DNA from 3 places in the Janthinobacterium sp. SUN120 genome. Region 1 is predicted to be linked to each of the others. Evidence: predicted binding sites of a transcription regulator. Region 1 holds the regulator's gene; each other region holds the start of a gene.
The links. Region 1 encodes FNR, which switches genes on or off when oxygen is low (the NO sensors DNR and NnrR bind a similar motif). Its sites were predicted from a motif close to TTGATNNNNATCAA; they were not measured.
Positions count from the first base shown of each region.

Region 2: the regulator FNR is predicted to act here: its motif matches at 7,496-7,509, upstream of nirK (copper-containing nitrite reductase).
Region 3: the regulator FNR is predicted to act here: its motif matches at 2,167-2,180, upstream of O0879_RS04750 (serine protein kinase).

Region 1 is NZ_JAPUBW010000004.1:361,668-372,272, forward strand. Features, by position in the region: gene modA (molybdate ABC transporter substrate-binding protein) at 139-897, shown strand; gene modB (molybdate ABC transporter permease subunit) at 913-1,584, shown strand; gene O0879_RS22225 (ATP-binding cassette domain-containing protein) at 1,593-2,303, shown strand; gene O0879_RS22230 (TOBE domain-containing protein) at 2,344-3,111, shown strand; gene O0879_RS22235 (response regulator) at 3,113-6,187, opposite strand; gene fnr (fumarate/nitrate reduction transcriptional regulator Fnr) at 6,437-7,195, shown strand; gene O0879_RS22245 (FixH family protein) at 7,320-7,844, opposite strand; gene ccoG (cytochrome c oxidase accessory protein CcoG) at 7,947-9,329, opposite strand; gene ccoP (cytochrome-c oxidase, cbb3-type subunit III) at 9,332-10,252, opposite strand; gene O0879_RS22260 (cbb3-type cytochrome c oxidase subunit 3) at 10,245-10,448, opposite strand; gene ccoO (cytochrome-c oxidase, cbb3-type subunit II) at 10,450-10,605, opposite strand, start outside.
Region 2 is NZ_JAPUBW010000002.1:1,354,291-1,364,895, reverse strand. Features, by position in the region: gene O0879_RS15850 (YbdK family carboxylate-amine ligase) at 1-615, opposite strand, end outside; gene O0879_RS15845 (cation:proton antiporter) at 616-1,803, opposite strand; gene O0879_RS15840 (hypothetical protein) at 2,116-3,285, opposite strand; gene O0879_RS15835 (GNAT family protein) at 3,279-3,929, opposite strand; gene O0879_RS15830 (MoxR family ATPase) at 3,939-4,808, opposite strand; gene O0879_RS15825 (cytochrome c) at 5,042-5,371, shown strand; gene O0879_RS15820 (cytochrome c) at 5,386-5,727, shown strand; gene norR (nitric oxide reductase transcriptional regulator NorR) at 5,868-7,427, opposite strand; gene nirK (copper-containing nitrite reductase) at 7,578-9,062, shown strand; gene ytfE (iron-sulfur cluster repair protein YtfE) at 9,092-9,769, shown strand; gene O0879_RS15800 (nitric-oxide reductase large subunit) at 9,784-10,605, shown strand, end outside.
Region 3 is NZ_JAPUBW010000001.1:1,052,184-1,062,788, forward strand. Features, by position in the region: gene O0879_RS04730 (catalase) at 1-308, shown strand, start outside; gene O0879_RS04735 (hypothetical protein) at 387-719, opposite strand; gene O0879_RS04740 (hypothetical protein) at 736-921, shown strand; gene O0879_RS04745 (hypothetical protein) at 929-2,107, opposite strand; gene O0879_RS04750 (serine protein kinase) at 2,392-4,407, shown strand; gene O0879_RS04755 (DUF444 family protein) at 4,410-5,711, shown strand; gene O0879_RS04760 (SpoVR family protein) at 5,708-7,276, shown strand; gene O0879_RS04765 (SDR family oxidoreductase) at 7,575-8,894, opposite strand; gene O0879_RS04770 (nucleotide sugar dehydrogenase) at 8,894-10,216, opposite strand; gene prsT (XrtA/PEP-CTERM system TPR-repeat protein PrsT) at 10,430-10,605, shown strand, end outside.

The DNA of each region.
Region 1 (10,605 bases):
TGTCTCTTGTTAAAAATAGTCCGCCCATTCCCGCCTGTCAATGTCATTGGCATTGCCTTGACCCATGCAATGGCAGAACGCTATATATAAGTGTATATTACGCTCCTTGTTCACCGTTCACTTTACAAGGATACGATCATGCGCCTCACCTCCCTCGCCCGCCTGCTTGGCACCGCCCTGCTGGCCACCGCCGCCACCTCCGCCCTTGCCGGCGAAGTGGTGGTGTCGGCCGCGGCCAGCCTGACGAATGCGTTCAAGGATGCGGCGCAGAGCTACGAGGCGCAGTATCCGGGCAGCAAGGTGTCCCTGAACTTCGCCGCCTCGGGCGTGCTGCTGCAACAGATCGTCAAGGGCGCGCCCGTGGACGTGTTTGCCTCGGCGGACCAGGAAACCATGGATGCGGCGCAAAAGCAGGGCTTCGTCCTGCCGGCCGACCGCATGGATTTCGTCGGCAACAGCCTGGTGCTGATCGTGCCGCACGATAGCAAGCTGGGCATCAAGAACTTGAGCGACCTGACGCACAAGAGCGTGACCCGCGTGGCCATCGCCAATCCGGCCAGCGTGCCCGTCGGCCGTTACTCCGAAGGCGCGCTGAAGAAGGCGAAGCTGTGGGACGCCGTGCAGCCCAAGGCCATCGGCACGCAGAACGTGCGCCAGTCGCTCGACTACGTGGCGCGCGGCGAAGTCGATGCGGGCTTTGTCTATGCCACCGACGCGGCCATCATGAAAGACAAGGTGAACGTGGTGCTGGACGTGCCATTGGACGCGCCCGTGCTGTACCCGATCGCCACCATCAAGGACAGCGCCAACCAGGCTGAAGCGAAGCGCTTCGTCAGCTACCTGCAGACGGCGCCGGCGCAAGCCATCCTCGCCAAGTACGGTTTCAAGAAGCCATAAGGTAAACGGACGCGCATGGATATCGCCTGGACCGCGCTGGCCCTGTCGCTCAAGGTGGCGGCGTGGGCCACGGCGCTCAATTTGCTGCTCGGCATCGGTACGGGCTATGTGCTGGCGCGCACGCGTTTTCCCGGGCGCGAGCTGCTCGACGCCCTCATGACCCTGCCGATGGTGATGCCGCCCACCGTGCTCGGCTATTACCTGCTGGTGCTGCTGGGCCGGCGCGGCACGATGGGCATCTGGCTGCAGGATAACTTCGGCATCAACCTCATCTTTACGTGGCAGGGCGCCGTGATCGCCTCCACGGTGGTCGCCTTTCCCCTCGTCTTCAAGCCCGCGCGCGCCGCCTTCGAAGCGGTCGACGGCCAGCTGGAGCAGGCGGCCCGCGTGCTGGGCATCTCGGAAATGGCGATCTTTTTCCGCGTGACCTTGCCGCTGGCCTGGCGCGGCATCCTCGCCGGCGTGCTGCTGGGCTTCGTGCGCGCGCTGGGCGAGTTCGGTGCCACCCTGATGGTGGCCGGCAGCATCCCCGGCAAGACGCAGACCCTGTCGGTGGCCGTGTTTGAAGCCGTGCAGGCGGGCCAGGATGAGGTGGCCAATACGCTGGTCCTGATTATCTCCCTGGTCTGCATCGTGGTGCTGCTGTCGGCGGGCCGCCTGGCGCCCGGACGCATCGCGCACAAATGACGCAGATGATGACGCCTATGCAACTCGACCTCGACCTCCGCGCCACCTTGCGCTCCGGCAAACGCCGCTTCGACCTGCAGGTGCAATGCACCTCCAGCAGCCAGCGCATCGCCATGTATGGCCCGTCCGGCGCCGGCAAGAGCATGACCCTGAAAGCCATTGCCGGCCTCTTCACGCCTGAGGCGGGCCATATCCGCCTGAACGGGCGCACCCTGTTCGATTCCGCCGCCGGCATCAATTTGCCGCCGCAGCAGCGCAATGTCGCCTATCTGTTCCAGGATTACGCGCTGTTCCCGCACCTGACGGTGCGCCAGAACGTGGGCTTTGGCCTGCGCCGCGGCTGGTTCAATCCGCGCGCGCGCGAAAAATTGCAGAAGGTCGAGCATTGGCTCGACGCCTTCCACCTGCAGGAACTGGCGCACCAGTTTCCCGACGAGTTGTCCGGTGGCCAGCGCCAAAGGGTGGCGCTGGCGAGGGCACTCGTGGCCGAACCGGCCGCGCTGCTGCTCGACGAGCCGTTTGCCGCCCTCGATCCGGCCCTGCGTGTCAAAATGCGCCTGGAGTTGAGCCAGTGGCAGCAGCGCCTGGACGTGCCCATGATCCTGATCACACATGATCCGGAAGATGCGCGCATTCTGGGTGAACATGTGCTTTACTTGCGTGACGGACAAATTGACAGCATGGAAGAAAATAAGGCATTGGGTGAACGCATTGGATAAATCAGCGGCAGCGGAAATCGGCCTGCAAGGCTCGGTATGGATGACGGTGGGCGGAGAAAACCTGGGCGGCGCCGGCCGGGTGGAATTGCTGGGCGCCATCGCCGAATGCGGCTCCATCACGCAGGCGGCCAAGCTTGTGAAGATGAGCTACAAGGCGGCCTGGGACGCCATCGACGCCATGAACAACCTGGCCGGCGAACCGCTGGTCGAGCGCTTGACGGGCGGCAAGGGCGGCGGCGGCACGCGGCTGACGCCACGGGGGCGCCAGCTGGTCGACAATTTCCGTATCATCGAGCGCGAGCATGCCCGCTACCTGCGCCAGCTGGGCAGCCAGGCGGAAGGCATCGCCGACGATCTTTTACTCATACGGAGAATGGCCATGAAAACCACGGCACGCAATCAATTCCTGGGCAAGGTGACCGAACTGAAACAGGGCGCCGTCAACGATGAAGTCACCCTGGAATTGCCCGGTGGCCAGCACATCGTGGCCATCGTCACGCAGGGCAGCAGCGCGAGCCTGGGCCTGGTGCCGGGCGCGGAAGCGTTTGCGCTGATCAAGGCGTCGTCCATCATCCTCGTGACGGACAGCCAGGGCGCGCGCTTTTCCGCGCGCAACCAGCTGGCCGGGGTCGTGACGCGCGTGCAGACGGGCGCCGTCAATACGGAAGTGGTGCTGGACTTGCCGCGCGGCGGCACGATTGCCGCCATCATCACCAACCAGAGCAGCACCGACCTGGGCATCGAGCTTGGCAGCAACGTGACGGCCATCTTCAAGGCGTCCAGCGTGATTCTGGGCGTGCCCGCCTGATTTAATCCTGCAGGCGCGACAACCAATCCGCCGCCGCCGCCAGCGCCTGTTCCAGTTCCTGCGCCGTGTGCGCCAGCAGCGCCGGCACCTCGTCCAGGCGGCCCGCATCGATGGCTTCCTCGGTGGCGAACGCGGCGCGGATCAGGCGCTTCGTGCCCAGGGTGCCGACGGAGCCGCGCACGCTGTGCAGGATGCGTGCCACGTCGCTGTGGCGGCCCGCCTGCAACGCCGTTTCGGCCTCGTGCACGGGCGTCATGCCCTTGTTCAGCGCGTCTTCCACCATGCGCCGCAGCACGCCGCGCCCCTTCGCATCGCGTCCCATCACGCGCATCAGCGGCGCCATGGAAAACACTTCTTCATCGGCGACGCGTGCCGGCTCGGCCGTCTGTACTTGCGGGCGCTTGGGCAGGTGGCGCAGGATGACTTCCATCATCTCTTCCACCACCACGGGCTTGGCGATGAAATCGCTGATGCCGGCCGTCATGCAGCGCTCGCGCTCGGACGCCAGCACGCCGGCCGTCATGGCGATCACGGGCAGGTGCAAGCGCAGTTCCGTGCGGATGATGTGGGTGGCGCTGAAACCGTCCATGACGGGCATCTGCATGTCCATCAGCACGATGTCGTAGCGCAGCGCTTCCGTGCGCAGCCGTTCCACGGCTTGCAAGCCGTCGCCCACCACGTCCAGGGTGGCGCCCATGTGTTCGAGGATGCCGCGCGCCACGGCCTGGTTCAAATGATTGTCTTCCACCAGCAGGAAATGCACGCCGGCCAGTTCCGTGCCCAGCGGCTGGTGCAGCATGCGTTGCTCGCCGCCGTCGTCCTTGGCGATCAGCGCCTGGTGCAGGGCGTCGAACAGGCTCGATCCCGTGATCGGCTTCATCAGCACGACGTCGGCCTCGGCCGCGCTGGAGATTTCTTCCAGGTGGTTGCGGGCGAAGGCGTTGACCATCACCACGATGGGCTGGCGCTGGCCGCTGGCCGCCTGGCGGATGGCCTTGGCCGTGGCCAGACCGTCCATGACGGGCATGTGCCAGTCGGCCAGCACCACGTCGTACGGTTGCTGCTGCGCCAGGCGTTCGCGGTACAGCTCGATGGCGGCAAAGCCGGAGTCCACTTCGTCGGCCAGCCAGCCCCACGCCTCGATCAGCTTGACGATCAGTTCGCGCGTGGTGCGGTTGTCGTCGGCCACCAGCAGGCGCAGCTGGCCCAGCGCCGGCGTGCGCCGCGTTTCGGCCGGCTGCGCCAGCATTTCGAAGGGCACGCTGAACCAGAAGCGGCTGCCCTTGCCTTCGCTGCTGGCGACGGCGATGTCGCCGCCCATCATGTGGATCAGCTGCTTGCTGATGGCCAGGCCCAGGCCCGTGCCGCCGAAGCGCCGCGTGATGCTCTGGTCGCCCTGGGAAAATGCGGCAAACAGCTGCTGTTGCTGCAGTTCCGTCATGCCGATGCCCGTGTCGCGCACTTCGAAGCGCAGCCAGGCGCGGCCGTTTTCGTTCTCGGCCAGGCTGACGGCCACCACCACTTCGCCGCTCTCCGTGAACTTGATGGCGTTGCCGGCCAGGTTGACGAGGATTTGCTGCAGGCGCTGGGCGTCGCCCACGAGGCGCCGCGGCACGTCGGGCTCGACGGCGATGGCCAGTTCCAGCTCCTTTTCGCCCGCATTCATCGTCATCGTCGTGGCCAGGGTATTCATGACTTCATCGAGGTCGAATTCGACGGGCGACAACTCCATGCGCCGCGCCTCGATCTTCGAATAGTCGAGCACGTCATTGAGGATGCCCAGCAGCGACTGGCCCGCCACTCTGACCATGGTCAGATACTTGCGTTGTTCCGTGTCGAGCCTGGTATTGCCCAGCAAATACACCATGCCCAGTACGGCATTGAGGGGCGTGCGGATTTCATGGCTCATGTTGGCCACGAAATCGCTCTTCGCGCGGTTGGCCGCCTCGGCCCGGTCGCGTTCCTGTTCCAGCTCCGCCGCGCGCGATTCGAGTTCCTGCTGCAGGCGGTCGCGTTCGCTCATCAGGCCGTTGAACGCTTCCGTCAGTTCGCCGATCTCGTCGCGCTGCTGCACCGGCACGGGCGTGAAGCGGCTGCCGCTGGTGCGCAGGGCTTGCAGGGTGTCGCGCAGGCGCACCAGCGGCGACAGCAGGCGCACGGTGACCCAGCCCAGAACAAAGGCGGCCAGCAGCGAGGCGAGGATGCTCCACAGCACCAATCGGTACAGCACGCCATCGAACGGTTCGAAGGCATCCTCGACGGGGAGCGAGGCGGCCAGCAGCCAGTTCACGGATTTCAGGCGCTTGAAGCTGTTGACGGCCGTGATGCCGCGGCTGTTGGTGCTGACCATGCTGCCTTCGCCATCTTCCTTCAGCAACTGGGTCGTCGTCAGGTTGGCGTTCGGCTTGCGCGGTTGCAGCAAGCGGCTGGTATCGGGGTGCAGCACGTAGCGCGGCACGGCGCCGCGCGTGAGAATGAAGTAATAGCCGTTCTTGCCGATCTTTTCCGAGCGCAGGCGCCCCAGCAGATTGTCCTTGTACAGGCGCAGCACGCCGATCACTACGCCGGCCACCTGGCCATCGGCGGCCAGCACGGGCGCCACCATCTGCACGATGGGCATGCCGCTCGACTTGCCCAGCATCGGTTCGGTGATCATGGGCTGGCGCGTGCGCAGGACGGTCTGGAAATACTCGCGCTCGGCGACGTTGATGCCGGCGCGCCCCGCCACTTCCGGCATGTCGGCCACGACGGCGCCATGCGCGTCGAGCACCAGCACGTCATCGAACAGCACCAGCATCGAGCGGCGCGAATAGTATTCGCGCAATTGGGCGGGCCGGGCGATCAATTCCGGCGGCTGCTGTCGGGCCGTCAGGGTGACGATCTGCAGCAGCATGCCCAGCTTGTCGTCGAGCTCGGCAGCGGTGCGGGTGATCAGGGACGATTGCTGGCTCAGCAGTACTCGGGTGAAGTCGTCGCGCATGTGCTGCACCTGGATCATGGTGACCAGCGCGATCATGGCGATCGAGGTCAGGCTGGTGGCCAGCGCGACTTTTGCTTTAATGCCGAGAGGCTTCATGATTTCCTTTTCAGTACCGGGCGGCACAGGCGGCAGATAATGCTGTCAGGAATTTTCCTATCAATGCCCCAGCTTGGCAAGCGCCGCCGCGCAAATTGCCCGCCCCGTACGGGCTTTTGACGATGTTGCCATATAATTAAAGGCTGGACGTCGTTTATTCGCCGAATTTACGGTGAAATTGGTATACGGCAACCCTGTATGCGGCTGTATGCAGTAAACTTGTTGTTGCATTTTCTAAAAGGTACCGACATGACTGAAGCGCTACTCACTCCAACCTTGCCCACCGTGAACGTGGAGGCGTTGCGTGCGCGATGCTCGACCTGCAGCATGCATCAATTGTGCCTGCCGATGGGCCTCGATGTGGGCGACATGGACAGGCTGGACCAGATCATCGGCCGCCGCCGCAAGATTGTGCGCGGCGCCTCGCTGTTCCGTATCGGCGACTCGTTCCAGAACCTGTATGCGATCCGCCTGGGGCATTTCAAGACGTACCAGATCAATCCGGGCGGCGAAGAGCAGGTGACGGGCTTCCAGATGGCGGGCGAACTGCTGGGCATGGACGCCATCAGCGCCGACCGCCACCACTGTAATGCGGTGGCGCTGGAAGACAGCGAAGTGTGTGAAATCCCGTTTTCCAGCCTGGAACAATTGCTGGGCAATATGCCGACCCTGCTGCGCCATTTCCACCGCATGATGAGCCAGGAAATCACGCGCGAGCAAAGCGTCATGCTGTTGCTGGGCAATATGCAGGCGACGCAGCGCTTTGCCGCCTTCATCGTCAACCTGGCGTCGCGCTATGAAGCGCGCGGCTATTCGGGCAGCAATTTCCAGCTGCGCATGTCGCGCGAGGAAATCGGCAACTACCTGGGCCTGACCATCGAGAGCGTCAGCCGCCTGCTGTCGAAGTTCAAGAAGGAAGGCTGGCTGCGCGTCTCGAACCGGGAAATTGAAATCCTGCAGCCGGCGAAACTGAAGGCGATTACGGCCGGCACGGACACCTGCAAATAACAGCACCGTCAAAACCTGCTGCGCGTCGCGCTTTGCGGCCTGCGATGCTCGCTGTGCTATAGCACAGCTGCGCTTCTCAACCACAAATCACTGCCGCTCGCTACGGTTTTCCCAGCGCTGTACGTTATAGCTCTTCATCCGCATGCAGCGCGATGCTGCGCTGCAGGGGCCAGGTCCAGATGCCGGACAGGCGCCACTCGCGTTTGTCGTTTTCCACCAGCACTTGCCAGCGGCTGCGCTCGAGCATCGGCAGCGCCACGGAAAAATTGCCGGCCGCATCGGGTTGCACCAGCACCTTGATATCCTTTTCCGGCAGGGTCGCATGCGCCAGGTGCAGCTGCAAAGGCGCCTGATAGGCCTTGCCGAAGCTGTGCACGGAACCGGTCAGGCGCGCTTGCGCCACGTCATACGACAGGCGCGTATCCATCGCCAGGTCGCTGGCGATCGTGTCGCGCTTCAAATCCTGGTTGATCGCCTTGCCCTGCTTGTAATAATCGCCCACCACCAGCGCATCGGGCTGCGTAAACGCGATATAGCCCATGAAGCTGCCGACGACCACGGACAGGCCGGGGCCGATCATCAGCAGCCATGGCCAGCGATGCTTGTACCACGGTGCAACGGGTGCTTGCAGTTTCAGACTGTCGGACATGGTGTTTCTCCTGTGTAATCAGCCAGTCCCCGCATGGGGACCGGCCTTCCTGCAACTTCGTGGCGGCGGCGAGGGCACCCGGTCCCCGTCCGCCTTTCCTTGTTAACGTGGCACGATGAATACCGCGCTTTCACGCACATGCAGCGATGGGTCGTCCAGCGATTGCAATTCGATCGCAATCTTGTTCGAGCCCTTCTCTCCCACGCCGTGCGGCACGCGCAGGCGGATCGGCCAACCCAGCGTTTCCGTCGGCTGCAAGGTCACTTCTTCGCGCGTCAGCAAGGTCAGGCCCGGCAAGCCGGAAGCGCTGATTTTGAAATGCTGGCTTTGCTCCGACGTGTTCATGATCTGCAGGCGGTAGACGTTTTCGATCATGCCGTCTTCCACTTCGCGTCCCATGGAACCGCGGTCGCGGATCACGTCCATTTTCAGGGGCGTGCGCAGGGCCAGCGAAGTACACACGGCGATGATGATCAGGGCCAGGATGGAAGTGTAGATCAAGACGCGCGGGCGCATGGCGCGCTGGCGTATCTGCTTCGAATTGAAGTTGTTTTCCATCGCATGGTCGGTACTGTAGCGTACCAGTCCCCGTGGCCGGTCGACCTTGTCCATCACGCTGTTGCAGGCATCGACGCAAGCGGCGCAACCGATGCATTCATACTGCAGGCCGTTACGGATATCGATGCCGGTCGGACACACCTGCACGCACAGGGTACAGTCGATGCAATCGCCCAGCTTGTCGTTGTTGCCGGCCTTCTTGCTCATGGCGCCACGTGGTTCGCCGCGCTTGGCATCGTAGGTGATGATCAGGGTATCCTGGTCGAACATGGCGCTCTGGAAGCGCGCGTAGGGGCACATGTATTTGCACACTTGCTCGCGCAGCCAGCCCGCGTTGCCGTAGGTTGCCAGGCTGTAGAACAAGACCCAGAACCATTCCCAGGGACCGAAATTGAGCGTGGTCACCGACTGCGCCAGTTCCTTGATCGGCGTGAAGTAGCCGACAAAGGTAAAGCCCGTCCACAGGGCGATGGCGCCCCATACCAGGTGCTTGGCCGTCTTCTTGAACGCCTTGCGCACGGAGGGGCCCTGCTTGTCGAGGGCCATGCGTGCGCTGCGCGTGCCCTCGATGCGGCGTTCGACCCACAGGAAAATTTCCGTGTATACCGTTTGCGGGCAAGAGAACCCGCACCACACCCGCCCGGCAATGGCCGTGACGAGGAACAACAAATACGCACAGATGATCAGCAGGGCCGCCAGATAGATGAAATCCTGGGGCCACAGCACGACGCCGAAAATGTAGAACTTGCGTGTGGTCAAATCGAACAGCAGGGCTTGCCTGCCATTCCAGGTCAACCACGGCAAGCCGTAGAACGCGAGCTGGGTAAGCCATACGCATACCCATCGCCAGGTAGCGTAGCGTCCTTTGGCCTCGCGAGGGTAGATTTGCTCGCGGGCCGCATACATCTTGATGACTTGAGGTTCCATTTTTACTTTGCGGGTGCCTGCGGATTCGACAGGCTCCAGACATACGCCGACAGCACGTGTACCTTGGATTCGCCGAGGAAATCGCTGAAGGCCGGCATGGTGTTGCTGCGTCCCTTGCGTACGGTTTCCATGATGGTGTCGGCGCTGCCGCCGTACAGCCAGGTCTTGTCCGTCAGGTTTGGCGCGCCGAGCATCTGGTTACCCTTGGCATCGGCGCCATGACAGGCCATGCAGGCGCCGAACTTGGCCTTGCCCAGCACGGACTTGACGGGATCCGAGGTCGAGCCGGACAGGCTCAGCACATAATGGGCCACGTTCTCGACATCCTTTTCGGAGCCCAGGGCGGCGCCCATCGGTGGCATTTGCCCATTGCGGCCGTGCATGATGGTGGTCTTGATGATGTCGGGTTCGCCGCCATACAGCCAGTCCTTGTCCGTCAGGTTGGGGAAGCCCTTGTTGCCGCGTGCATCCGAACCGTGGCATTGCGCGCAGTAGGTCAGGAACAGGCGCTGGCCGATGGCTTGCGCCTGCGGATCGGCGGCCACCGTCTTCAAGTCCTGGCTCAGGTACTTGTTGAACAGGGGACCGTAGTCGGCTTCCGCCTTCTTCAGCTCTTCCTCGTACTGGCCCGTCGATTTCCAGCCCAGGCTGCCGGCATAGTTGCCCAGGCCCGGATACAGGAACAGGTACGCCAGCGAGAAGACGATGGTGATGTAGAACAACCACATCCACCAGCGCGGCATCGGGGTATTGAGTTCCTTCAAGTCCTCGTCCCAGACGTGGCCCGTGGTGCCGTCGGCAGGGGCGCCCTCGACCACTTTGATTTTCGACTGCGAGTACAGCAGCACGCCGCAGCCGATGATGCCCAGCAGGGACAGCACGATGACGTAGATATTCCAGAAGCCATTGGTAAAGTCAGCCATGGTTGTGCTCCTTCGCCAGGGTCATCTCGGCCTCGGCCGGATAGTCGAGCGCGTCGTCGGCGAACGGCAGGCGGGCCGCCGCGTCGAAGTCGCTGTTGCTGCGGCTGAACGTCCACCACAGGATGCCCACGAACGTCGTAAAGGAAACCACCGTCATGACGCTGCTGGCGCTGTCAAACAGGTTTTCGATTGCCATGCTAATTCCTTGTTTTGATTAATGTACCGAGGCCTTGCAGATAGGCGACCAGGGCGTCTTCTTCCGTCTTGTCCTGCAGCTGCGCGGGGCCGGCGGCGATCTCTTCATCGCTGTACGGCTGGCCCAGGCGTTTCAGGGCGCGCATCTTCGGCATGAT
Region 2 (10,605 bases), on a different contig from region 1:
GGAGAACTGGTCCCAGCTCAGCGTAAACGGCGCGCGCCCGCTCATGGGAAACGCGAACACGGAATTGAGGCGGGCCGAATCGAACAGGGTGTCGCGTCCCTGCACGTAGGGCGAGGACGCCGACAGGGCGATGAAGTGGGGGATGTAGCGGTTCAGCGAATGCAGCAGGAACATGGCGTCGTCGCCCGAGGCGCAGCCGATGTGCACGTGCTGGCCGAAGATGGTGAATTGCTTGGCCAGGTAGCCGTACAGTTCCGAAATCTCCTGGAAGCGGGGCTTGGAAAAGATCTTTTGCGACGACCATTGCTGGAACGGGTGCGTGCCGCCGCCCGCGATGCCGATATTGAGCTTGTCGCCGGCCGTGATCAAGGTGTCGCGGATTTCCTGCAGCTGCTCCAGCAGGGGGCCGTGATGCGTGTGCACGCTCGAGTTGATCTCGATCATGCTCTCGGTGATTTCCGGCGTGACGTTGCCGGGGAACGGTTTTTTGTTCAGCAGATGCAGCAGGTCGGGGCTGGCGGCCGTCAAGTCATAGTCCGACAGGTTCACCAGTTGCAGTTCGAGTTCGACGCCGAAGGTCAGCGCGGCCGATTGGCCAAAGGGTTCCAGCGGCATTTAGCGCTCCTTGATTTCGTGGGTTTCTTTGGCCAGCATCAGCACGCGCTGCACCAGCACGGGGCCGACCAGTTCCAGGCCCAGGGTGATGGCGGCCAGGGCGTTCAATTCGTCGCCGAAGTTCACGCCGTGCTGGCGCGCGTGCTCCAGCAGCAGGATGATGAAGACGGAGACGGGCGTCAGCGCCACGCCCGTCAGCACGCCCTTGCGCCAGGAAATACCGCTGACATGCGAGAACGCGGCCACGCCGACGACTTTCGTCAGCAATCGCCCGCCGACGACGGCCAGGGCCAGGCCCGCGCCGGCAGCCACGCTGGCCCATTCCAGGGTCGAGGCGGCATACACGAACAGCAGCACCGTCAGCAGCTCGCCCAGCGCGCCGAAATTGCGCTGCGCCTGGCTGAAGGCGACACGGCGGTGGCGCGCCACCAGGCCGAAGGTGAGGGTGGCCAGCAGCGGCGACAGGCTGGTAGTGTAGGTGAGGGCGACGAGCAGCATCACCGACAGCGCGAAGGCGACGGTGGCATCCTGCGCCATATTGCCCAGGCGGCGCAGCATGGCCGGCACGACGATGCCGAAGACGGTACCGGCGGCCACCGAGGCGGCCAGCACGGCGGCGCTGCTGCTGCTGGCTTCGATCAGGTCGGTGGAACTCTGGAACATCCAGAAGCCGACGATGATGTTGAACGTGAAGACGGCCAGCACGCAATTGAGGGCGGTGAGGTGGACGATGCGTTCCGTGACCTGGCCCGAACTGCGCTCCTCGTTGATGACGCGCATGATGGTGGCCGGCGAGGTGGACATGGCGAGTGATGCCAGCAGCAGCGCTGTCATTGAGGTGCTGCCGAATTCGATGCCGATGAAGTAGACGACGGCAAAGGTCAGCAAGGATTCGACCAGGCCCGTGACGGCGATCCACGGATTGTTCTTCAGCCAGCGCAGGTTGATGCGGTAGCCCACCTCGAACAGGATCAGGCCGAAGGCCACGTCGGCCAGCACCAGCATGGGGCCGGCGTCCGTCTGCGGCAGGATGCCCACCTGGGTTTGGGCGAGGACGAAACCGATCACGCCGTAAAAACTGATGCGCGGCAGGCCAGTCCAGCGGTGGCCGAATTCGCCCACCACCCAGGCCAGGGTGATGGCGAACGGCCAGGACAGGTCGGCGGCGATCGAGATCAGACTTTGCATGCTCATTCCTTTGAAAATGGCGCTGGCACCGGCCGGCAGCACGGGGGCTGGCGCGGCAATGTCATGGTGCAGCGATGGTGCATGGTTTGCGCAGAGCGATGCGCCGATTCTACCGGAGCAGAAGGCGCGCACGATGTGCGCAATCGAACAGTGTCGCGGCCATGGCGGCCGCGCACAGGATGCAGCAGGTTGGGCAGGGCTGGTATCAGCGTATGGTACCCGCCCGCAGCGGAGAGGCTCCGCACGGTAGTGCCGTGTCGCAGTGTACGGCATGGCGGCCCCCTGCCGCCATGGACTTTTTGTTGCGTGCTTTTATTTACTGAGCAGACGCATGCCCCGTTCCAGCCCGTCGATCGACAGGGGGAACATGCGGTTGTTCATCAACTGCCGCATCACCCCGATCGACTGGCGGTATTGCCACAATCCCTCCGATTCGGGATTGAGCCAGATGAATTTCGGGAACGCCTGGGTAAAGCGGGCCAGCCACGCCGATCCCGCTTCCTCGTTGTTGTATTCGACGCTGCCGCCCGGCTGCAGGATTTCATAGGGGCTCATGGTGGCGTCGCCGACGAAAATCAGCTTGGTGTCGGGCGGGTACTTGCGCAGCACGTCCCAGGTGGGGAAACGCTCGGCGTTGCGGCGCCGGTTGTTCTTCCACAGGTAGTCGTAGACGCAGTTATGGAAGTAAAAGAACTCCATGTTCTTGAATTCCGTCTTCGCCGCCGAGAACAGTTCCTCGGTGCGCTCGATATGGTCGTCCATGCTGCCACCCACGTCGAGCAACATCAGCACCTTGATGCGGTTCTTGCGCTCGGGCCGCATTTTGATATCCAGATAGCCGGCGTTATTGGCTGTGGCGGCGATGGTGGCGTCGAGCGCCAGTTCATCTTCCGCGCCTTCGCGCGCGAACTTGCGCAGGCGGCGCAAGGCCACCTTGATGTTGCGCGTGCCCAGTTCGCGCTCGCCGTCGTAATCCTTGTAGCTGCGCGCCTCCCACACTTTCACCGCCGTGCGGTTGCCGCCCTTGCCGCCGATGCGGATGCCTTCCGGGTTCGTGCCGCCATTGCCGAACGGCGACGTGCCGCCCGTGCCGATCCACTTGCTGCCGCCCTCGTGGCGTTCCTTCTGCTCCTTCAGCAGCTCGTTCAGACGGTCCATCAGCTTGTCGTAGCCGAATTTCTCCAGCTGCGCCTTCTGTTCCTCGGACAGCTCGCGCTGCATGCGCTTGAGCAACCAGTCGAGGGGAATCGCCGCATTCGTGTCGAAGGCCGCGTTGACGCCCTTGAAGTACTGTGCAAACGCGCGGTCGAACTTGTCGAAATGGGCTTCGTCCTTGACCAGGGTCAAGCGCGCCAGATAGTAAAAATCGTCCATCGAGGCGTCGATGACGTTCTTTTGCAGCGCTTCGAGCAGGGTCAAAAATTCCTTGATCGAGACGGGAATCTTCGCATCCTTGAGCGTGAAGAAGAAATCGATCAGCATGGCGCTTCCTCTGTCCTGGCGTCGCCTGCGCGAGGCAGTGCGGTGATCGGGCGCTGCGCCAGCTTGTAGCGCAGATGGGCGGCGATTTCCGGCCACTCGCCGCGCGTGATGCTGTACATGACCGTGTCGCGCACGGTGCCGTCGCGGCGCAGCGCATGGTGGCGCAGCACGCCATCCTTTTTCGCGCCCAGGCGTTCGATGGCCGCCTGCGAAGCATGGTTGAAATTGTCGGTGCGCAGGCCCACCAGCGCGCAGCCCAGCGTGTCGAAGGCGTGCGCCAGCAGCAGCAATTTGCAGGTGGTGTTGACGTGGCTGCGCTGGCAGCGCTTCGCATACCAGGTGTAGCCGATTTCCAGGCGTCCGATGGCTGGCACCACGTCGTGGTAGCTGGTGGTGCCGAGCACCTCGCCGCTGGCCACGTCGATGACGGCAAAGGCGAAGCGCGAAGGGCGCATCTCGATGCCCTTGAAAATGTACTGGTCCACCTGGTCCGGTTCGGGCACGGAGGTGACGCGCAGGTTCCACAGTTCGCCATCCATGGCCGCGGCGCGCAAGCCGGGCGCGTGGTGCGGCGCCAGCGCTTCGAGGCGGATGCCGTGCAGTTCCAGGGGGACGAAGACCTTGTCCGGGCTGATGTCGTTCACCGGCGCTCCTTAGCGGTTGGTGCGCGACATGAACATCAGGCGCTCGAACAGGTGCACGTCCTGTTCGTTTTTCAACAGCGCGCCGTGCAGCGGCGGCACGACGGCCTTGTTGTCCTTGCTGCGCAAGGCTTCGGCCGGGATGTCTTCGGCCAGCAGGAGCTTGAGCCAGTCGAGGAATTCCGACGTTGACGGTTTTTTCTTCAGGCCCGGCACGTCGCGCACTTCATAGAAGGTTTGCAGCGCCTGCGCCAGCAATTCCTGTTTCAGGTGCGGGTAGTGGACGGCGACGATCTGCTCCATCGTGTCCTTGTCCGGGAATTTGATGTAATGGAAGAAGCAGCGGCGCAGGAAGGCGTCCGGCAATTCCTTCTCGTTGTTCGAGGTGATGATGACGAGCGGACGGTGGCGCGCCGTGACCATTTCGCGCGTCTCATACACATAGAATTCCATGCGGTCCAGTTCGCGCAACAGGTCGTTCGGGAATTCGATGTCGGCTTTGTCGATTTCATCGATCAACAGCACCACCGGTTCGGGCGCCGTGAACGCCTGCCACAGCACGCCCTTGACGATGTAGTTCTGGATGTCGCGCACGCGCTCGTCGCCCAGCTGCGAGTCGCGCAGGCGCGAGACGGCGTCGTATTCGTACAGGCCCTGCTGCGCCTTGGTGGTCGATTTGATATGCCATTGCATCAGCGGCATGTTCAGCGCGGCGGCCACTTCCTCGGCCAGCATGGTCTTGCCCGTGCCCGGTTCGCCCTTGATCAGCAGCGGGCGTTGCAGGGTCAGCGCCGCATTCACGGCCAGTTTCAGGTCGGCGGTGGCGACATAGCTGTCGGAACCTTCGAAGCGTTGGCCTTGCTGGGTGTGCTGTGCTTGCATGAGCGGTCTGCCAAAGTAGGGAAATGGTGAGTATAAACAGAACTGTGGCGCACTGCCACGCGGACGGCCTGTGCCTGCCTGCCTACAATGCGGGTTTTATAGGTGGACTTGCAAGAATATCTTGGCTAGAATCGGCAGGCAGCAGATTAATTGTCAACCTTAATTGTCAACACATAAAATCAATAAAAACCAGCTCTGGCGTTTCTCCGATTACCTTTGTTCACATTGCCACTATGAAAAAAATATTTGCACTTCTCGTGCTTGCCGGCATAGCAAATGCCGTCACAGCGGCTGACATTGTAGGAAACGCCAAGGCAGCCACTGCCAAGGTGGAAATGTGTATCGGCTGCCATGGCATCCCCGGTTACAAGGCAACCTTCCCCGAAGTGTTCCAGGTGCCGATGATCGGCGGCCAGCCGGCAAAATATATCGAGAATGTGCTGCAAGCCTACAAGAAGGGCGATCGCAAGCACCCGAGCATGAAGGGCATCGCCAGCAGCCTGTCGGACCAGGATATCGCCGATGTCGCCGCGTATTATGCGCAACAAGCCAAGCCGAACTGAGGACCAGCCAGATGATGAAAACACTACTCGCCGCCCTCGTTTGGGCCACCGTCTCGTTTTCCGCCAGCGCCGCCGGCAATATCAATACGGGCAAGGCCCTGGCCGAAAAATACAGCTGCGCCACCTGCCATGGCAAGGATTACGGTTCGCCCATCGACCCGTCCTATCCGAAATTGGCGGGTCAGCACAAGGATTACCTGGAACACGCCTTGACGGCGTATAAACGGGGCGACAAGGCCAATGGCCGCAATAACGCCATCATGACGGGCCAGGTGAAACCGCTGAGCAACCAGGACATCAAGGACCTGGCCGCCTACCTGCACAGCCTGCCGACCACCCTGGTCATTCACCGCTGAGCGGTATCGCAGGGGTTATTAGTTGTTCTGACATCTGACAAAACCGTAGCGAGCGGAAGGGAGAGGCGGCCGAGACGCGGAACTGTGCTGAAGCACAGTGAGCATCGCAGGTTGCCTATACCGACGCGCAGTAGGTTTGGTTAGGTGTTCTTCAGCCCCACCCGGCGCGCCAGCTTGTGCAGATTGCTGGCGTCCAGCCCCAGCTGGCGCGCGGCAGCGGCCCAGTTATCCTGATGTAGCACCAGCGCTTGCCGGATGGCCTGGCGCTGGCTCGCTTCCACGATCTGATGCATGGACAGCAGCGGCGCTGCTGGCGCTCCGCACGCGGCCGGCGCAGGCAGCGACGCGTTCGCACCGGCTGGCGCCTCCAGCGCATCGAGGTCGAGCATATCCGTTTCCAAGGTCACGATGTCCTTGCGGTCCGCGCCGCGGATCACGGCTTTCAGCGCGGCCCGGCTGATCACATGTTCCAGTTCGCGCACGTTGCCCGGCCAGCGGTAGTGGCACAGGGCGTTTTCCGCCGCGGCGGACAGGCGCAGGCTGCGCAAGCCCAGGCGCGCGCGGTTGAGCTCAAGAAAACCACCGGCCAGCAGCAGCACGTCATTGCCCCGCTCGCGCAGCGGTGGAATCGGCACGGGATACACGGACAAGCGGTGATACAGGTCGGCGCGGAACGAGCCGTCGCGCACATGTTCGCGCAGGCTGCGGTTGGTGGCGGCGATCACGCGCACGTTGACGCGGCGCGGCCGGTCCGCGCCCAGGCGCTGGATTTCGCCATTTTGCAAGGTGCGCAGCAGCTTGGCCTGTATCGACAGCGGCAACTCCCCCACTTCATCGAGAAACAGGGTGCCCCCTTCGGCCGCCTCGAAACGCCCGGGCCGGTCGCTGACGGCGCCGGAAAACGCGCCGCGTACATGGCCGAACAATTCGCTCTCGGCCAGGGACTCGGGCAAGGCCGCGCAATTGACATGGATCAAGGGCTTGCCTGCGCGGCGCGACAGCCGGTGCAGGCGGTGTGCGCACAATTCCTTGCCGACGCCCGTCTCTCCCAGCAGCAGCACGGGTAGTTCGGAATCGGCGACCACTTGCAATTCGTGCAGCAAGTGCATGATGGCGCTGCTTTGGCCGACGAAATCGTGTTCCTCGCGCGGCGCTTGCGCATCGGCCAGCATGGCGCCGCCCGACAGGCGCAGGGCGCGGATTTCCGTTTCCAGGCGGGTCACGCGCACGGCCGCCTCGATGGCGCAAGCCAGTTCACTGAGGTCGCGCTGCGCCTGTCCATTGAAGGTGCCTACCTGCAGGGCGTCGAGCGTGATCACACCCCAGCGTTCGCCCTCCAGGTCCAGCGCCATGCCCATACAATCGTGCACGGGCAGCGGTTCGCCGGCCCGCTCGGCGATCAGGCCATCGTAGGGATCGGGTAGGGAGCTGTCGTGATGGAAGCACAGCACGCCGCGCCGTTGCAGGATGGCGGCCAGACGCGGATGGTCGGCGACGGCGAAGCGACGCCCCAGCGCGTCGCTAGCCAGGCCGGCCATCGCCACGGGGCGCAAGTGCTCGCCATCGAGCTTGAGCAAGGCCACGGCTTCGCAGCCGAAGTGCGCGCGCAGGCTGCCGACCAGGCGCTGCAGTCGCACTGCCACGGGCAGGTCGGCGACCAGGTCGGTGAGCAGCAGCAGGTGGATGGCAGTGGTGGTCATAAGTACCATGCAGGGTACAACGAACCACGGCAAACAAGGGTCATTACGACCCTGTGTTTTTCAAATCGTTGATTTAAAACAAGTTTTTCCTGGCACACGGTTTGCCTAGGTATGAGTGCCAAACCGGCATACAAGACCAAGGAAAGCTTGATGAAAACGACTCCCTCCCTCCGCGCCATTGCCGCCGCCGTCTGTGTCCTGGCCATGCCCCTGTCCGTGCAGGCCCAGGCGAGCCTGCCTGCCAGCGCTGCCGCCACTGCCGCCAAACCTGCCGCCGCCGCGGTCAAGCGCTATGAACTGCAAACCAATATCGTCGACGGCAAGATGGTATTCATCGACGCCAAGGGCCAGGTCACCCCCGTGCTGGCGGCCAAGGTGGGGGAAACGGTCGAACTCGTGCTGAAAAGCGGCGAAGGCGCCGAACACGACCTGCTGATCCCCGAGCTGAACGTGGCTTCAAGCAAATTCAGCGCCAATAGCGGCAGCACCACCGTGCGCTTCAAGGTCACGCGCGCCGGTACGTTCACCTATTACTGCTCGATTCCCGGCCACCGCCAGATCGGCATGGAAGGCAAGCTGGTCGTGAGCGGCACTTCGCTGGCCGAAGCGGGAGCGCCGAAGGCTGCCGGCGCCGGCAGCGCGGCCAGCGAATCGAGCCAGGCCGCCGCGCTGGCCCTGTACACGCCCGCGCCATCGCCGATGCGCGGCCCCGACCCATCGGCTGTCAGCGTGGCGGCCAATCCTGCCTCCGTGCCCACCGCCATCGGCGCGCGCGCGCCGCAAACCCTGAAGTACCGCATGGAGACGGTGGAATTGCCAGGCAAGCTCGATGACGGCACCAGTTTTACGTATTGGACTTTCAACCGGCAGGTACCCGGTCCGATGCTGCGCGCGAAAGTGGGCGACACGGTCGAACTGACTCTGTTCAATGCCAAGGACAGCAAGATGATCCACTCGATCGACCTGCACGCCGTGACGGGCGGCCATGGCGGCGGACAGCACACGCAGGTAGCGCCGGGACAGGAAAAAACGGTCACCTTCAAGGCGCTCAATCCGGGCCTGTATGTGTACCACTGCGCCACCCCCCTGGTGCCGCAGCATATCGCCGCCGGCATGTACGGCATGATCCTGGTCGAACCGGAAGGCGGCCTGTCGAAGGTGGATCGAGAGTATTACGTGATGCAGGGCGAGATGTACACGGGCCGTCCGCACGGCGCGCCCGTGCACCAGGAACCGAACCTGGAAAAAATGGCCAATGAGCTGCCCGACTACTACGTCTTCAATGGCGAAGTGGGCGCCTTGAGCAAGACGCACAAATTGCAGGCGAAAGTCGGCGAGACGGTACGCATCTATTTCGGCGTCGGCGGCCCGAACAAGATTTCGTCGTTCCACATCATCGGCGAGATCTTCGACAAGGTGTACAGCGAAGGCTCGATCAGCAGCCCGAAACACGACGTGCAAACCACCCTGGTGGCACCGGGCGGCGCGACCATCGTCGAACTCAAGGTACAGCACCCCGGCAGCTACCTGCTGGTCGACCATGCGCTGTCGCGCGCCGGCAAGGGCGCCGTGGGCGTGCTGGAAGTGACGGGCGAACCCGTACCCGGCGTCTACCACGCAGGCGCGGTGCAATAAATCTACCTATTCATCCTCAAGGAACTGTTATGGAAATGATCGAGCTATCCCTGGGCCAGCTGGCCCGCCGCATCCCTGGCGCCACGCGCCTGTTCGATGCGCACCGCCTGGATTTTTGCTGCGGCGGCAACAAGACCCTGCGCGCAGCAGCCGAAGCGGCCGGCGTGGATGCGGCACCCATCGTCGAGGAATTGCGGCTGCTGGCAGGGCGCGCAGATACCAGCGGCGAGCGTGACTGGCAGGAAGCCTCGGCCACCGAGCTGGTGGAGCACCTGCTGGCGCGGTACCACGCCGTGCACCGCGAGCAGTTGCCCGAGCTGATACGCCTGGCACGCAAGGTCGAGCAGGTGCATGGCGACCGCGCCGACTGTCCGCACGGGCTGGCGGAACACCTGTCGGCCATGGCGCAGGAGCTGGAAAGCCATATGCGCAAGGAAGAAGACGTGCTGTTCCCGATGATCGTGCGCGGCCAGGGCCCGCGTGCCGGCGCGCCCATCAACGTCATGCGCATGGAACATGACGACCATGGCGTGGCCTTGCGCGCCATGGAGGCAATGACGAACGATATCACCGCCCCTGGCGGCGCCTGTACCACCTGGCGCGCGCTGTACACGGGCTTGCGCACCTTCCGTGCAGACCTGATGGCGCACATCCATACTGAAAACAATATCCTGTTCGAGCGCTTTGCGCCGGCCGCGGTGCACTGACAAAGGAATGACCCATGGGTCCGTACAAAAAACTCTGGTTCACCCTGATCGGTGTGCTGATCGTGACGTTTTCGCTGCTCGGCTACTACGGCACGGAAGTCTACCGGCAGGCGCCGCCCATCCCCGCGCAAGTGCTGGCGCAGGATGGCCGGCAACTGTTCGACCGCGAGGGCATCCTCGACGGCCAGACGGCCTGGCAATCCGTCGGCGGCATGCAGCTCGGTTCGATCTGGGGCCACGGCGCCTACCAGGCGCCCGACTGGACGGCCGACTGGCTGCACCGCGAATTGACGGCCTGGCTGGAACTGGCCGCGCAAGAGCAGCATGGCAAGGCCTACGCGGCGCTCGATGGCCCTGCGCAGGCGGCGCTGCGCGAAGCGCTCAGGCTGGAATACCGCGGCAACCGGGTCGATGAGGCGCAGGTGCTGCGCCTGTCGCCGCGCCGCGTGCAAGCCATCGCCAGCACGGCGCACTATTACGACCAGCTGTTCTCCGACGCGCCTGCGCTGCACGCCAGCCGCGAGCATTTCGCCATGAAGGAAAACACCTTGCCCAGCGCCGAGCGGCGCGCACAGATGACGCAGTTCTTCTTTTGGACGGCATGGGCCGCCGCCACCGAGCGTCCTGGCCAGAAAGTGACCTATACGAACAACTGGCCGCATGAACCGCTGATCGGCAACCAGCCCAGCGGCGAAAACCTCGTCTGGTCGGTCGCCAGCGTGGTGGTGCTGCTGGCCGGCGTGGGCTTCCTCGTCTGGGGCTGGGCCTTCCTGCGCGACCACGACGAAGCGCTGCCGGCGGCCGGTCCGCGCGATCCGCTCACCACTTTCGCCCTG
Region 3 (10,605 bases), on a different contig from region 1:
TGGGCTATGAACCGAACAGCGAGCAGGAATGGGCCGAACAGCCCGATTTCCGCGAGCCGCCGCTCAGCATCGAAGGCGCGGCCGACCACTGGAACCACCGCGTCGACGAAGATTACTATTCGCAGCCGCGCGCCCTGTTCCGCTTGATGACCGCGGCGCAGCAGCAAGCCTTGTTCGACAATACGGCGCGCGCCATCTCGGGCGCCTCGGAACAAGTCAAGCAACGCCACATCGGCAACTGCACCCTGTGCGACCCCGCCTATGGCGCGGGCGTGGCCGCAGCGATCGGTCGCCTGAGCCCAGGCTGACAGTAAACACGGAAGGCCTGGCGACAGGCCTTCCGCCGCCATCTGCGGCCTGATGCCCCCACTGCCAGTCCCGCTGGTCTAGCGCTGCTGGATATCGATCTGGCCCGTGATGCTCGTTTCCACCGGATAACCCTCGACCTGCAACGGCACGCGCCGCTTGACGGACGAGTCGCGCAGGTACACGACGAGCGCTTCCTTGCCCACGGCCGTCTGCCCCAGGCTGACGCCTTCCACGCCGTCGATGGCCATCAGCGCCCGCTCGTTGCGCCGCCGGGCCGCTTCCAGGCGGCCGTGCGGCGCGGCCTGGGCATGCTGTCCCGGGCCCTGTCCAGGAGGGGCATCCGGCAAGTACGGCATGGCGGCGTCCTCGAAGACGGCATATGGCGATTGTGCGAACTTACTGTTTGACATGACACACCCTCCTGATATGACAAACCCTCCCGATGCCTTGCATGATACACCCGGCCAACCGGCGCTGCAGCACGCTTCGCCGGCCAAGACCATGCGCGACAGCCGCCCTTGCGCAAGACTTGAGCAAGACTTGAGCAAGATCGTCATCGTGCAAAAAACAGCGTCAGGCAAGGCGGCGCGGGGCCGCCTTGCCTGCTCCTAAAGCGTGCTCAAGTGTACAAATTGATGTCGAGCGCCACCACCACGCGCCGCATCTGGTTGGCAAACGTGATGTTGCCGCCGCCGGCAAACAGCAGGCCGACGGGATTGCGCTGCTGGTTCCAGGTCCAGATGGACGAGCCGGAATCGCCGCCCGCGCTGAACGCCCCGCTGACGCCCGTGATGGCGATCTGGTCCTGGAACAGGGCGATCCGGCCGCCGCCGTAATTGACGTTGATGGTGGCGCCCAGGCCCGTGATGCGGCCCTGCGTCAATTGCGTCGTGCGGCCGGACTTGCCGACCATCATGCCCAGTGCGGGCGCCACGAGCGCATTGCTGATGCGGAAGTACGCGGGCACGCCGCCGCTCAGGTAGACCAGTTCGGGACGCACCCTGTCTGGCCAGGCCCAGCCGGTGGCGCAATCGACAAAGTTGACGCCGCCGCTGAAATTGATGGGCACGAAACGCTCGAGCACGGCCACCTGGTCTTGCGGGCAGCGGCCGCCGTCGATGGGGCCAGGCTGCACGATGCAATCGTTGAACACGCCGCCGTTGGAATTGGCCAGCACGTGATTATTGCTAAGAATCATCAGGCGGCTGTTGCGCGGCGCGCTGCGCCCCACGGCCAGGCAGCCGATGGTCCCGGCCGTGATGCGGAAATGCCCGACCGACACGCCGCCCGGCGCGGGGCGCAGGCGAAAACGGTGGGGCTGCGCATCGATCACGCCCGTGACGACGATGTTGACGGGCACCTTGTCGCTGGCCACGGCGCGCACGCCCATGGCCCCCACGATGGCGGCCTTGGCGCGGTCGACGGAAGTGGGCTCGGCCACGTACAGGGTCAGGGCCGGCAAGCCCGGCTCGCCGGACGAGCTGTCGCTGGCGCCCTCGCCCAGGCCGATGGACACGCCCTGGATATTGCCGCTGTCGCTGAAGGCGTCGGCCGCGCGCGCGCCACCCGCTTGCGCGATGCTTTGCCGCATGCCGTCCTCGATGCTGCGCTTGATTTCCAGCAATTCCATGCTGACGCCGCTCAGGGCGTCGGGCACATCCGCAACGGACGCGCTCTCGATCGTATTGTCGTCTTCGCCGGGGACGGAAAACTGGCCGACGGCCTCTTCATCGTCCGCGCTCTGTCCCCTGCCGCTGCTGCCGGGCGGGGCGCTGAAACCATTCTCGTTGCCTATCATCGTGTTCTCCTCGTGGGTCGCCGCAAGCTTCCAGTGTGGACGGGCTGCGCGGGCCGGTATTGATCTGGATTGAACCGCGCGGATGCCTGGCCGCCCTGCCCCAATGGGGGCCAGCGAGTGCAAAAATAGTTCCCTCGTCAAGGTTGAGCGGGATCAGGCGTGCGGGCAGAGGCGCCGCCGTATACTTGGCCGACAGGCTGGAACCGGGCCTGCTCCACGGCAGCAACGCCAGCAACAGCAAGGATGGGGAAACAATGACGAGCCCTGCAATAACGAGCCCTGGTATGACACGCCAATCCGACGACGCCCCTGCGGTAGCGGCCTCAGCCGGCGCCAATACAGCCGCCGACAATACGACGGACGCCGGTGGCGCGGCCCAGCATGCGGGTTTCGTGCACGGCATGGCGGCCTGGGCGGAAAAACACCGCATCACGCCCTGGCGCGGCAGTTTTGCCGACTTCCTCGAGCAAATCCTGCCCGGCCGCGCCGCCCTGCTGACGCGCAGCGCGCACCAGTACCTGTGGGACATGATGCGCTGGAATGGCCAGACCGACGGCAACGGGCGCTTCCGCTGCCGCCTGTTCGACGACGAGCTGTTCGGCATCGACGAGGCGATCGACCGGGTCGCCGCCTACTTCAAGGCGGCCGCCGCCGGCTCCGAAGTGGGCCGCCGCATGTTGCTGTTGCTGGGCCCGCCATCGGGCGGCAAGTCGACCATGGTGATCCTGCTCAAGCGGGGCCTGGAAGAATACAGCCACAGCAGCGAAGGCGCGCTGTACGGCATCGCCGGCTGTCCCGTGCACGAATCGCCGCTGCACCTGGTGCCGCACAGCATGCGCGCCGACTTTCGCGCCAGCTATGATGCCGAGCTGCAGGGCGAACTGTGCCCACATTGCCGCGCCCGCCTGGAAGAGCAGTATGCGGGCGACTTCCTGCGCATGCCCGTCGAGCGCATCCATTTGTCCGAGGCGGGCCGCTGCGGCATCGGCACGTATGCGCCGCACGATCCCACGACGGCCGACCTGGCCGACCTGGTCGGTTCCGTCGACCTGTCGAAAGTGGCGCAATACGGCGACGAAGGCGATCCGCGCGCCTGGTCGTGGTCCGGCGCCGTGTACGCGGCCAGCCGCGGCATGCTGGAAATGATCGAAATCCTCAAGGTCAAGCGGGAATTCCTCTACTTGCTGCTGACCTTGACGCAGGAAAAGAATGTCAAGGTGTCGCGCTTCCCCCTGATCTACCTCGATGAAACCATTCTCGCGCACACGAATCTGGCCGAATTCCGCAAATTCCTGCAAGAGAGCGAAAACGAGGCGCTGCTCGACCGCATGGTCATCGTGCAAGTGCCCTATACGCTCAATTACCGCGAGGAAGCGCGCATCTACCGCAAGCTGATCCTCGCGGCCGCGCCCGCCTTCCGCGACGTGCACCTCGATCCGCACCTGCTGCATGCGGCGGCCGTGTTTGCCATCCTCAGCCGCATGCCCGAGGGCGAGGACAAGGAGGCCGAGCTGGTCAAGAAACTGCGCATCTACGCGAACGAAGATGTCGACGACTTGCAGCCGGCCGACCTGCGCCGCATGCGCGAGCGCGACAAGTCGCCCGACGAAGGCCTGTCGGGCGTGTCGCCCCGCTTCGTCATCAATGCCCTGTCGCATGCCATCATTTCCGCCCAGCGCAACAGCCTGTCCACCATGGACGTGCTGCTGGCCCTGAAAGACGGCATCGAAAACGATGCGCGCATCGAACCGCGGCGCAAGCGCAAATGGGTCGATTACCTGGTGCTCACGCGCAAGGATTTCTATAACCGCTGGGTCAAGGCCGACGTGCACAAGGCCTTGTTCGTATCATTCGAGCAAGAAGCGCAAGACTTGCTGAACAAATATCTCGATGAAGTCGAAGCCATGCTCGACAACCGCCAGATCCAAGATCCCATCACCAGCGAAGAGCGCCGTCCCGACGAGCGCTTCCTGCGCGCAGTGGAAGAGAAAATCCACATCAGCGACTCGGGCAAGCAATCCTTCCGGCAAGAAGTGGTGCGCAAGGCCATGAGCGCCTTCAAGCGGGGCGAAGCGTTTGGCCTGGCCAGCCATGCGCCATTGCACGACGCCATCCAGCAATACCTGTTCGAACAGCGGCGCGACGTGCTGCGCCTCGTCGGCTCGGCCAAGCGGCCCGACGACGACGTGCGGGCCAGGATCTCCGCCGTCGAGCAGCGCCTGGTCGACGAATATGGCTATGACGCCCATAGCGCGCGCGAAGCGCTCAACTACGTGACCACCTTGCTGGCGCAGGAATAGCCATGGCCGCCACCACGACGCCAGCCAGCAGCACACAGGATGCCCATCCGGCCTGGGGGGATTCCACGGACCCCGCAGGCACGGCGAACCCCGCCGCCACGGCCGGTTCCGCCGGTTCCGCCGGCGCGGCGGCGGCGGGTGGCGCGCCAGCCCTGGCCCAGCCCTGGTACGCGCTGTTCTCGCGCGGCGCGCGCGACTGGCTGCGCCACAACCAGAAAGTGCGCGAAGCCGTGCAGGCGCACTTGCCCGAGCTGGTCGCCACGCCCGACCTGATCGGCGGGCCGCAGCAGCGCACGGTGCAAGTGCCCATGCGCCTGCTCGAACATGCGCGTTTCCGCCTCGCGCCCGCGCGCAGCAGCTTGGGCGCGGGCCAGGGGGACGGCCAGCCCGGCGATATCCTGCGCCCGGCCCGGCCCGCCGCCACGGGCGGCGCCGGCACGCAAGGTGACGGCGGCGATGGCGAGGGGGCCGTGCGCCTGCTGCTGGAGTTTCCCATCGACGACATACTCGACTGGCTGTGGGACGCCTTCGAATTGCCGCACCTGACGCCACGCCACTTGGGCGCCATCGACGACGTGCAGCTCGTGCGTAGCGGCCTGGACCGGCATGGCGCCCGTTCGCGGCTGGACCGGCGGCGCACCGTCAAGGAAGCCATCAAGCGGCGCGCCCTGCAAGCGCAGCCAGTGCCCTTCACCAATGAGGACTTGCGCTACCGCCAGGTGCTGCCGCAACCCCGGCCCAGCACGAACGCCGTCGTGTTTTTCGTGCTGGATGTGTCGGCCAGCATGGCGCAGCCCGAACGCAAGCTGGCCAAATCGTTCTTTTTCTTTGCCTTGCAAGGCTTGCGCCGCAGGTATGCGCGCGTGGAGACGCGCTTTATCGCCCATACGACGCGGGCCTGGGAATTTTCCGAAGCCGAGTTCTTCCAGGTCAATGGCATGGGCGGCACCATGGCTTCCACCGCATTTCGCCTGAGCCGCGAATTGCTGCAGGAACACTACGCGCCGGGCCGCTACAACGCCTATCTGTTCTACGCCTCCGATGGCGAAAATTTCAGCGAAGACCGGGGGCCGGCCAGCGCGGCCCTGGGCGAACTGGCCGTCTTGCTTAACTATATGGGCTATGTGGAAACCGTGCCCGGCGTGCCGCGCAGCCTGGAAACTGAAATGCACAGCTTGTTCGCCGAGCAGGAACGGCGCGGCTCGCCCTTGCACAGCAGCATCCTCGGCAAGAGCGACGACGTGTGGGAAGCCATCCGCACCTTTTTCCGGCACGAGGCGGCCGATACGGAGGATGCGGCATGATGCGGCATGACGCCCCGCGCCACGCCAACACGGCCAATATGGCCGATATGGCCGATACGGCGAACACGGCGAACACAATTGGCCTGGACGGCTACGCGGCGCGCATCGAAGCGCTGGCGCGGCAACTGGGGCTGGCGTTCGCCCCCGTCGAGTTCGAGCTGGTGCCGGACAGTTTCATGGCCGAAATCGCCATCTATGGCTTGCCCGTGCGCATGCGCCACTGGTCGTTCGGCGTGCGCTACATCCACCAGCTCGTGCATCAAAAGATGGGCAACTCGCACATGTTCGAAGTCATGTTTCCTGGCGACCCTTGCCATGCCTACATGGCCGAACACAATTCCGTGGCGGAAAACACCCTCGTCACGGCCCACGTGCTGGGCCACGCCGATTTCGCCAGCCGCAATGCCCTGTTCCTGCGTTTCGGCGCCATGGCGGGCCAGCACATCCTGGAACAGAGCGCGGCGCGGGCGCAACGTCTTGAAATGGCGCTGCAACGCCATGGGCAGGAACAGGTGGAAGCCGTGCTCGACGCGGCACTGGCGCTGGAGCAGCACGTGGACATCCACGCCGAGCTGCACCGCCCGCCCTATGCCGCGCTGTCCGGACCGGCCGGTGTCGCCGGCAGGCGTGGCGGCGCCGGAGGAGACGATCCGTTTGCACGACGCTACCGGCGCCTGCCCGGCGAAGCGGCCGCGCTGGCGGCGCGCGAGACGGCACGGGCCCGCGTGACGCAGCGCCCGCTCCTGCCGCCGCAGCCCGAGTACGATTTACTATGGTTCATCGCGCAACATGGGCCGGACCTGGCCGACTGGGAACGCGATATTTTCCTGGCCGTGCGCGAAGAGTCGTTTTACTTCTATCCCGTGTACGCCTGCCAGATCATGAACGAGGGCTGGGCCTCGTACTGGCATGCGCGGCTGCTGCGCGAAGCGGATTTCCTGCCGCCGGCCCTGTACCTGGCCGCCCTCAAGTCGCACTCGGACGTGGTGCGTCCATATGCGGGCGAGCACCAGCAGGCGCTGGCCGTCAATCCCTATCACCTGGGCTTTTGCATGTGGGAACACATCATCGAACGCGAAGGACTGGCTCGGGCGCGCCAGATTTGCCGCGACGACGATGACTGCAGTTTTATTCGCAACTATCTGGATGCCGAACTGGCTGACCGCCTGGGCCTGTTCGTGCATGAAAGCCGCCGCGACGGCGAAACGCGCCTGGCCAGCCGCGACTTGCGGGTCATCCGCGAAGCCATCCTGGCGCCCAAATACAACTATGGCGCACCGTGCATCGCCGTCACCCTGCTCAACGACGACGGCAGCCTGGTGCTGCGCCATGACCACCTGCGCGATGGGCGCGGCCTCGACCTGGAGCGGGCGGAACAGGTACTGGCGTACATCGCCCGCGTCTGGCGCCGTCCCGTCACCCTGCATACGGCCGACTTTCGGGGCTCGCCCCGGGTATTGCGCAGCAAGAGCGACGGCGTACCCGAGCCGCCCGCGCCGACAGCGTCATCAACAACGTCAGCAGCAACGTCAGCAACGCCGACAGCGCCGCCCACGCAACGCTGAATGCCAGGCACCGGGCACCAATCGGTCTGGCGGTCTCGCGGCCGGGCGGCAGGCGGACGGACGGATAGCGAGCCTGCGCATCTGGCATGAGCATCTGGTAGACATATCTGGTATGGGTATCTGGTGTGGGTATCGGGTATGTGTATCGGGTATGTGTATCTGTATCTGATATGTATGTCAGCATGCATATCTGGCAATGAAAACATGCGAATGGCCAGTGCCGGACACGCACGCCGCAGGCCGCCTGCGTGCGCACCACAGGTGCGGCCGGCACGTGCCTGCCTGGCCGGCGTGTTTTTCAAGCCCCGTCCGCCTGCGCCACATACCAGGCGATGGTGTGCCGCAAGCCTTGCGCCAGGTCGTGCGTGGGCGCATAGCCGAGCAAGCGGGCCGCCTTGGCGATGTCCGCCTGCGAATGGCGCACGTCGCCGGCGCGAAACTCGCCGTACTGCGGCGCCTGCGGCACGTGTTGCGGGCGGGCGGCAAGCAGCATCTGCTGCATGGTGGCGTGCAGCTGCGTCAGGCTGGTGCGGGCGTTGACGGCCACGTTGTAGACCTGGTTGACGGCCGCCGGGTCGGTACCGGTGGCGGCGAGGATATTCGCTTGCACGGCGTTGTGCACGAAGCAAAAGTCGCGGCTGGTGGCGCCGTCGCCGTGGATGTGCACGGTCTCGTTGTCCAGCATGGCGGCGATCCAGCGGGGAATGACGGCAGCGTAGGCGCCCAGCGGGTCCTGGCGCGGACCGAAGACATTGAAGTAGCGCAGCCCCACCGTCTGCATGGCGTAGCAGCGCGCGTACACTTGCGCATACAGTTCATTGACATATTTGCTCAGGGCATATGGCGACAGGGGCGCGCCGATGTGTTGTTCCACTTTCGGCAAGTCCGGATGGTCGCCGTACGTGGCGCTGGAAGCGGCATACACGAAGCGCCGCACGCCCGCCTCGCGCGCGGCGGCCAGCATGTTCAGGAAGCCGCTGACATTGACGGCGTGGCAAAGCAGCGGGTCTTCCAGCGAACGGGAGACGGAACCGAGCGCCGCCTGGTGCAGCACATAGTCGACGGCAACGCCGTCACCGGCGCCGGGACCGTCCGGATCGTCCGGATCTGCACGGCCGTCCGGAGGTTCGCTGCCGCCGTCGCTTGCACCGGCGGCATGACCAGCATGGCGCCCGGCATGACCGGCATGAGCGGCGCCGATGCTGGCGATGTCGGCACCTGCACCTGCGACGCCGCCAGCGCCTGCCACGCCAGCGCTTGCCCCGCACGCGCGCGCGCACGCCTGCGGGTCGCGGATGTCGCCTTCGATGAAGGTGAAGCGCCGCCACGCTTGCTCGCCCACGCTGGCGCGCACCTGCTCCAGGTTGTGGCGGTGGCCCGTCATGAAATTATCGAGGCCGCGCACTTCCTGCCCCAGGTTCAGCAGGGTTTCCAGCAAGTGCGAACCGATGAAGCCGGCCACGCCCGTCACCAGCCAGCGGCGCGGCGCTTGCGCCAGCCGTTCGCAGGCCAGCGCGTACGCGCCGGCAGCCGGGCCGCCAGCGAGAACGCCAGTGCGAGCGCCAGCGGGGGCGCCTTGCGCCGCGCCCGCCGCCCGATCGAAGGCACCGGCCGCCATCACAGCCGCCACACGTGCAAGCCGCCGTCTTCCAGCGGACGGGGGTCGAAATGCGATTTAATGTCGATGAAGCAACCGTTTTCCAGCACCTTGGCCTGGAAATCCGCCAGCGGCCGCGCCAGCAGGGCCTGGTGCGAGACGGCGCTGATGATGGCCTCGGCCCGCGGCAACTGCTCCCAGCGTTCCAGGGTCAGGCCGTATTCTTCCAGCGCTTCGCGGCCATCGGCCACCGGGTCGTGCACGTGCACCTGCACGCCGTACGATTGCAGTTCGTGGATCATGTCGACCACTTTCGAGTTGCGCAAGTCCGGGCAATTTTCCTTGAAGGTCAGGCCCAGCACGTTCACGTGCGCTCCCTTCAGCTTGAAACCTGCCCGCACCATTTCCTTGATGGTCTTTTCCGCCACGAACTTGGCCATGCCGTCGTTGATGCGGCGCCCGGCCAGGATCACGTGCGGGTGGTAGCCCAGCATTTCCGCCTTGTGCGTCAGATAATAAGGGTCGACGCCGATGCAGTGGCCGCCCACCAGGCCGGGACGGAACGGCAGGAAATTCCATTTCGTGCCCGCCGCCTGCAGCACTTCCAGCGTGTCGATGCCGATGCGGTCAAAGATGATGGCCAGCTCGTTCATCAGCGCGATATTCAGGTCGCGCTGCGTGTTTTCGATCACCTTGGCCGCCTCGGCCACGCGGATGCTGGACGCCCGGTGCACGCCCGCCTCGACCACGCCTTCATACAGGGCGGCCACCTTGTCGAGGGTGGCGGCGTCGTCGCCCGAGACCACCTTGCGGATGCTGTGCAGGGTATGGTCGCGGTCGCCCGGGTTGATGCGCTCGGGCGAAAAGCCCACGTGGAAGTCTTCCTTCCAGCGCAGGCCCGAATGCTGTTCCAGGAGGGGGATGCAGATTTCCTCGGTGGCGCCCGGATACACGGTGGACTCGTAGATGACGATGGCGCCGCGCCGCATGTGCCGGCCGACGGCCGCGCTGGCACCGGCCAGGGCCGAGAAATCGGGATTGTGCGCGCTGTCGACGGGCGTGGGCACGGCCACGACGATGAAATCGGCCAGTTGCAGCTCGGCCGGATCGCAGCCGACGCTCAGCCCTTGCGCCGCCAGCAACTGTTCATGGCTGACTTCGCCCGTCGGGTCGATGTGGCGCCGGTAGCTTTCTACCTTGCGTGCCGACAAGTCAAAGCCTATCGTGCGCTGGCGCATGCCGAATGCCACGGCCAGCTGCAAGCCCACATAACCGAGCCCCACCACCGCCACCACGCCCGCCTTGCCATCCACCTTGCTATCCGCCTTGCTGTCCATATGCATGTGCTCCGAAGGGTTGCGGCCTGAGCATCGCCGTCCGGGAAATTCTACGGTTGCCGGTCCGGCCATTCTTGAGCGGGAACAAGGAACGCGGGGCGGCGGCCGGCAGGCGCGCGGAGAATCGGCGGCTTGTTGAGCGCAATCAAGGAGAGCGGCGGCCATCTTTTTAAGCTAGGCCATGCCGATCACTCATGCACGCCGCTACCGGAGACTTCCATGGCCCGTTCCCTGCCCCGCCCTTTCCCCGGCCTGCCGGCCGCCGCGCTGTGCTGCACCCTGCTGCTGCCCCTGCTGACGGCTTGCCACGGCACGCAGAGCAGCGAGACCCTGCTGGCCGACGCGCAGCAATACCGCCAGAAAGGCGAAGCGCGCGCCGCCATCATCCAGTTGAA